DNA from 2 places in the Actinoplanes sp. HUAS TT8 genome. Region 2 is predicted to be linked to the other one. Evidence: riboswitches for the same ligand, from Rfam matches in the RefSeq annotation. Region 2 holds a riboswitch; the other holds the start of a gene.
What was found. Region 2 has a riboswitch for thiamine pyrophosphate ahead of ACSHV8_RS37895 (thiamine phosphate synthase). Riboswitches for the same ligand answer to the same signal wherever they lie in the genome.
Positions count from the first base shown of each region.

Region 1 (3,398 bases), 800 kb from region 2:
AGGGCGATCACCTCGACCGCCAGCGCGATCGCCGGGGTGACCGGGTCCAGCGTCGCCACCAGCGGAAACGTGAAAAGCAGGGCGGCGCCCAGCTTGGCCACGGGATTGCGCCGCGCCAGAGGCGCGCCGGCTTCGGCGACGGGTTCGACGAGGCTCACGGCCGCTGCCCGCCGCCGGCTGCGCCGATGGTCACTCTTCGATCGGCGATGGTACGGACGAGATCCGCGTCATGCGTCACGGTGACGATCCCGTGCCCGCCGTCCCGCAGCTCGGCCATCAGGTCGACCAGTTCGAGCCACGTCCGGCGGTCCTGCCCGAACGTCGGCTCGTCCAGCACCAGCAGCCGCGGCGCGGTGGCCAGCGCGGTGGCCACGCTCAGCCGCCGCGCCTCACCGCCCGAGAGCGTGTACGGGTTCGCCTCGGCCAGCCGTTCCAGCCGCAGCCGGTGCAGCAGTTCGTCCACGGTGCGCCGGATCTCGGCCGGTGGCCGGCGCAGCCGGCGTGGACCCAGCGCCAGTTCGTCGGCGACCCGCCCGGTGACGAACTGGTGTTCCGGGTTCTGGAAGACCGAACCGATCCGGGCGCTCAGGGTCCGGGCCGGCCACCGGTGCGGCGGCCGCCGATCGCCGAACCCGGCGACCCGCCCGCTCCCCGGGGCGAGCAGGCCGCCGAGCAGCAGCGCGAGGGTGGACTTGCCGGCGCCGTTGGGGCCGGTGACGGCCACCACCTCGCCCGCCCCGACGGTCAGCGACGTCGGGGGGAGGCGATCGGGGACGGCCGCGTGCTCCGTCCGTACCACATCGGTCGTGGCATTGACCGTGATCGGCGCCTCGCGGGCGGCCGGAGGTCGGCCCGGCACCCAGACTCCCTGGTCGGCGAGCTCGTCGCCGCAGGCGGCGAAGATCGTCTCGGGTGGCCCGTCGGCCCGCACGCCACCGCCCGGATCGATCACCACCACCCGGTCGACCAGGGGTAACGCCTCGGCGACCCGATGCTCGACGATGATCAGCGTGGTGTCCGGGCCGATCGCGCGGGCGATCGCGTCGCGGATCAGCGCGGCGCCGTCCGGGTCGAGGTTGGCGGTCGGCTCGTCGAGCAGCAGCAGTCCCGGGCGCAGGGCGATCACCCCGGCCAGGGCCAGGCGCTGCGCCTCGCCGCCGGAGAGCTGGGCGGTCGGGCGATCCATCGGGTACGGAAATCCGACGCGCTCCAGAGCCTCGGCGACCCGGGGCCAGATCTCGGAGCGCGGCACGCCCCGGTTCTCCAGCCCGAACGCCACGTCGTCGCCGGACCGGGCCATCACCAGCTGGGTCTGCGGATCCTGGAACAGGATGCCGACCCGGTCGCGGGCCTTGCGCGGGTCGAGTCCGTCGATCTCCAGGCCGCCCTCGGACTCGCCCGAGTCCTCCGGCAGCAGCCCGGCCAGCGCGGCCAGCAGCGTGCTCTTGCCCGCCCCGGAAGGGCCGAGCAGGAGCACCCGTTCGCCGTGCCGGATCCGCAGGTCGAGGCCGCGGACCGCCCACGCGCGACGCCCCGCGTGCCGCCAGCCGAACCCGGTCAGTTCAACCTCGGCCATCGGCTAGATCAGGGCCCGCTCCCGGCCGGCCTCGAATCGATCCAGGACGCCGGTCGGGGCCAGGGCCCGGACCAGCAGCCAGGCGCCGGCCCCGGCGAGGACCGTGGCGCTGGCGACGGTGATCAGCGCGTAGGGCACGCGGTAGTTCCACAGCTCGTAGTCGTAGGTCCAGACGAACCAGTCGAAGACCGCGGCCACCAGGCCGGCCAGCGCGCCCGAGAGCAGGCCCACCGGCAGGGTGAAGAACCGGTAGCGGAACAGCGCGAACGCGAGTTCCGCGCCGAGGCCCTGGGCCGCGCCCTGGAAGATGACCGTGGCGCCCCACTTGTTGCCGAGCAGCGCCGAGATGATCGCGGCGACCGTCTCGGTGAAGAACGCGGCCCCCGGCTTGCGGATGATCAGCGCGCTCAGCACGGCCGGCAGGAACCACATGCCGTAGAGGACGGCCTGCGCGGGCGGGAAGAACACGAACGCGTTCTCGGTGGCGGCCCAGACCGCGTCCCAGGCCCAGAAGATGACGCCGAAGGCGACGGCGATGACCGAGGCGATGACGATGTCGATCGTTCGCCAGGAACTGCTTCTCATGGAGGTCCTCCCGAACTTCCTGCGCTGGCATTACCCAGATCAGGTACGAGGGTCTGCGGTCTTCACCGCACTCTCAGCGCTGCGCGCTCCCCTGTCGGATTACATATGTTTCGATGACGCTAACACCTAGTGGTCTTGGCAGCACAGGGAGGGAGCGCGCATATGGAGGTCAAAGCCCGGGGGCTGACGTTCGACGTGGCCGAAGGAGGGCCCTCGGACGGGCCGCCGGTGCTCCTGCTGCACGGCTTCCCGCAGGACCACCGGGAGTTCGATCTCCTACGGCCGCGCCTGCACGAGGCCGGATTGCGGACGTACGCGATGAACCAGCGCGGATACTCGCCCGGCGCCCGCCCGTCCGGCGTCGGTCAGTACCGCATCGGTGAGGCCGTCGCCGACGTGCTCGCCGTCCTGGACGAGCTCGGTCTGGAGTCGGCCCACCTGGTCGGGCACGACTGGGGTGCTCAGGTCGCCTGGCTGGTCGCCGGCCGGCATCCGGAGCGGGTGCGCACGCTCACCGCGGTCTCCGTCCCGCACCCGCGGGCCCTGATGCTGGCGTTGCGGGTCCGGCCGTCGCAGCGGGCGCGCCTCGCGTACTTCCAGGTGTTCCGCAGTCCGGGGGCCGAGCGGCTGCTGCTCGGCGGGGGAGCGCTGGTGATGCGCCGGATGCTCGGGGCGATCGGGCCACGGGCCGATCTCTACGTCAAGGCGATGCGCGAGCCGGGCCGGCTGACCACGGCGCTGAACTGGTACCGGGCGTTCCGCGGGAGCGACGTGGCCGACCTCGGGGAGGTCACCGTGCCGACCACGTACGTCTGGAGCGACCGCGACGGCGTGGTCGGCCTGACCGCGGCGCTGCGGACCGCGGACTGGGTGCGCGCCGACTACCAGCTCGTGGCCATGCGCGGGGTCAGCCACTGGGTGCCCGAGCAGGCGCCCCGCGAACTGGGCGACGCGGTCCTGGCACGTATCGGCGTTTGACCATGGCCGCGACGGGGAATCGGCGTTCACCATGGCCCCCTCGTCGTCGAAGGAAACCGAGAAGCAGCGTTGGGACCGGAACTTCGCCGACCTCCTGCAGGAACTCCGGGTCGCCCAGACCGGGGTGCAGATCCTCTTCGCGTTCCTGCTGACCCTGCCGTTCTCCAGCGGCTTCCCGGACGCCACGGCGTTCCAGCGGGACGTCTACATGGTGGCGTTGATCAGCGCGGCGTTCGCGACCGCGCTGATCATCTCGCCG
Region 1 covers NZ_CP195646.1:7,760,981-7,764,378, reverse strand. Annotated here, with positions in the region: gene ACSHV8_RS34305 (energy-coupling factor transporter transmembrane component T family protein) at 1-158, opposite strand, end outside; gene ACSHV8_RS34300 (ABC transporter ATP-binding protein) at 155-1,576, opposite strand; gene ACSHV8_RS34295 (ECF transporter S component) at 1,580-2,161, opposite strand; TPP riboswitch at 2,160-2,264, opposite strand; gene ACSHV8_RS34290 (alpha/beta fold hydrolase) at 2,324-3,139, shown strand; gene ACSHV8_RS34285 (DUF6328 family protein) at 3,171-3,398, shown strand, end outside.
Region 1: it holds a riboswitch for thiamine pyrophosphate, as region 2 does, so the genes downstream of both, ACSHV8_RS34295 (ECF transporter S component) here and ACSHV8_RS37895 (thiamine phosphate synthase) in region 2, are expected to answer to the same signal.

Region 2 (3,398 bases):
GCAGGTCGCTCAGCCCGATCTCCCGGGCGTGGTCGAACAGGCCGGTGATCCGGGCCCGCTCGGCGTCGATCACGCCGGGAGCCAGGCCGTTGCGGGGCACCGCGTTGGTCAGGCGGCCCACCACCTCCTGCTCGGGGGTGCGGCCCTCGACCGTCGGGTACCAGTACCCGGTGGCCAGCTCGCCGCCGACGCCGCTGAACGAGGCCGCCGGGAGGGCGTCCGGCAGCCGCGGGTCCACGGCCGGCCGGATCTGGTAGCTGGACGGGAACTGGAAGTCGTACCGCTGCTGCAGCCGCTTGGTGCGCTCGAACAGGCCGACCTCGAGCACGTCGGCCGGAGCGCCGACCTTGGTCAGGCGGTGGTCCGGGGTCAGCCCGCGCTTGTCGCGCAGGATCTGCATCAGCCGCAGGGCCGTCTCGCCCTCGACCACGGTGTCGTCGTTGGTGTGGAACTTCGGCATGTGCCCGGTGGCGATCAGTGAGGCGGCGATGAGCCGCGAGTCCTTACCGCCGGACAGGCCGAGACTGATCGGGCCGTCGTACAGCTTGCCGATGCTGGTGGCGGTCTTGGTGAACGCGTCCGCGGCCAGGTCCAGGGACTCCTCGACCGGCCGGCCCTGCCCGGCGAAACCGGACATCACCACGTCGTCCACGTTGTACCGGGTCTCGCTGGTGAGCTCCCACCCGCCCTCGGACCGCCGGCGGCCGGTGATCCGCTGACCCGGCTGCAGCAGCCGGGCGCCGCGCACCGGCGACATGTCGGCGCCGAAGAACCCGCTGGCCGCGTACGAGCGCCAGCCGTCGAGGTCGGGCTCGGTGGTGCCGTAGAGGAAGGTGGTCAGCAGGCTGGGCCGGCTGCAGAACGCGGTGATGCCGTCGGACGTGCCGGTGAACAGGCGGCACATGCCGATCCAGTCCTGCTGGATGGCGAGACGCTGATCGCCGTCGAGCGCGATCAGGCCGAACGGGGGGAGCACGTCCCGGTGGATGTCGGCGCCGGCCAGCAGATCCCGGGCCAGCGCGAGCGGGCCGGTGGTCTCGACACCGACCGGCAGGCCCAGCGACAGCGCGGTCAGCGGACCCTCGGTGGAGGCCAGGGGCCACTTGTAGTCGCCCTGGTCGGCGCTGTGCAGGAAGGTGACGCCCCAGTCCTCGCCGCCGAAGTCGCGGCGGACGTACGTCTCGGGGACGACCTCGGCGACAGCGGCGTCGAAGCGAGCCCGGGCTGCCCGGATCGTCCCGTCGGGTTGGCGGCGGTCGCTGAACCAGGCGAGTACGACGTACATGACGCTCCTGTACATGAGCTGTGAAGAAGGCTCACGAAACTTAGTAGGTCGACGCGAATTCCTCTACCCCGTAGATCACGAAGAGCCGCTGGCTTTTGCCGTCACGTTCCGGTTAGGGTCGAACACAAGAAACCCACGGGAGTCCGGGCACCGGGCTGAGAGGGGGGCTGATGCGGCCCCCGACCGTCGAACCTGATCCGGGTAATGCCGGCGCAGGGAGGAGCGCGTCATGGACGCACCATCTTTTCCCCGACTGCACGTGATCACCGACGACATCGACGTCGTCCGTGGAGTGGCCCGCCCCGGCGTGGCCGTGCAGATCAGAATCAAGAGCAACGACAATTTCGCGTACGCGGTGACCGTCGAAGCCGTCCGGATCTGTCGCGCGGCCGGGGCGATGTGCCTGGTCAACGACCGGATCGGGGTCGCGCTGGCGGCCGGGGCGGACGGCGTGCACGTGGGCGCCGACGACCTGCCCGTGGATGCCGCCCGCCGGGTGCTCGGGCCGGGTGCGGTGGTCGGAGCTACGTGCCGTACGCCCGAATCGGCGCGTTCAGCCGTGGCGCAAGGAGCGACATACCTCGGGGTCGGTCCGGCCTTCGAGACATCCACAAAAGACGGACTGCCACCACCGCTCGGGCCGGACCGGATCGCCGTCGTCGCGGCCGCCGTCCCGGGGACACCGGTGCTGGCCATCGGCGGCATCACGGTGGACCGGGCCGAGCTGTTCGCGGGCCGGGTGCACGGGATCGCGGCGATCGGCGCGTTCGCGACCGACCCGGGCGGCGCGGCCACCGCGTTCCTGAAGGTGCTGTCGTGAGGGTCGGCGTGGTCGGCGGCGGGATCATCGGGCTGGCCGTCGGGGCCGAGCTGCGGCACCGCGGGGCCGACGTCACGGTCTACGACCCGGCGCCCGCCGGCGCCGGTGGCGCCTGGCACGTGGCGGCCGGGATGCTCGCGCCGGGCGGCGAGTCGGTCTTCGAGTTTCCGCAGCTGGAGCCGCTGCTCGAAGCGTCCAACGCGCTCTGGCCGGAGTTCGCGGCATCACTCGGGGACGTCGGCTACGACGACGCCGGGACGCTCGGGGTCGCGCTGACCGCGGACGACGTGACCGAGATGGCGCGGGAGTGGAAGCACCAGAAGCTCTCGCCGCTGACCGGGTCGCAACTGCGGGACCGGGAGCCGGCGCTGTCGCCGCGAATCCGGGCCGGCGCTTTCGCGGCGACCGAGCGGCAGGTGGATCCGCGGCGGGTGGTTTCCGCGTTGCGAACCGTGCTGGCCGGGCGCGTGGTCGCTCGACACGTCTCGGATCTGTCCGAAATAGACGCGGACGCGATCGTCGTCGCGGCCGGCTGCGGCACCGAGGCGCTCACCGGCCTGCCGATCCGGCCGATCAAGGGTCAGGTGCTGCGACTCCGCGGCGAACCGGGGCTGCTGACCCACGTCATCGACGGCGCCGCCGACGGACGCCACGTCTACCTGGTCCCGCGCGCCGACGGCGAGATCGTCGTCGGCGCCACCCAGGAGGAACGCACCGACCACCGGCCGACCGCGGGCGGCGTCCACGACCTGCTGCGCGCCGCCCTCGACCTGGTCCCCGGCCTGGCCGAACACGAGCTCACCGAGATCACCGTCGGCCACCGCCCGGGAACGCCGGACAACGCGCCGATCATCGGCCGGCTCCGGGACGGCGTCTTCGTCGCGGCCGGCCACCACCGCAACGGGGTCCTGCTCACCCCGATCACCGCGAAACTCGTCGCCGACCTGGTCCTCACCGGGACGACCGACACCATCGCCGACGACTTCACCCCCGGGAGGTTCGGATGCGCCTGATCGTCAACGGCCGGCACCAGACCCGGCCGCAGACCTGCTCGGTGGCCGCCCTGGTCGCCGAGATCACCGACGCGCACCGCGGTGTCGCGGTCGCCGTGAACGGCACGGTCGTGCCCCGTTCCACCTGGGACCGGGTCGACCTGGCGGACGGCGACGCGGTCGAGGTGCTCACCGCCGCCCAGGGCGGCTGACCGTGGGACTTCTACCGGAAAACGGACTCATCGTCGGGACCGGCGGCGCCAACAGCCTGGCCGCCCTTGAGGAGGCGATCGTCGCGTCG
Region 2 covers NZ_CP195646.1:8,558,644-8,562,041, reverse strand. Annotated here, with positions in the region: gene ACSHV8_RS37900 (hypothetical protein) at 1-1,285, opposite strand, end outside; TPP riboswitch at 1,411-1,521, shown strand; gene ACSHV8_RS37895 (thiamine phosphate synthase) at 1,515-2,105, shown strand; gene thiO (glycine oxidase ThiO) at 2,102-3,118, shown strand; gene thiS (sulfur carrier protein ThiS) at 3,109-3,309, shown strand; gene ACSHV8_RS37880 (thiazole synthase) at 3,312-3,398, shown strand, end outside.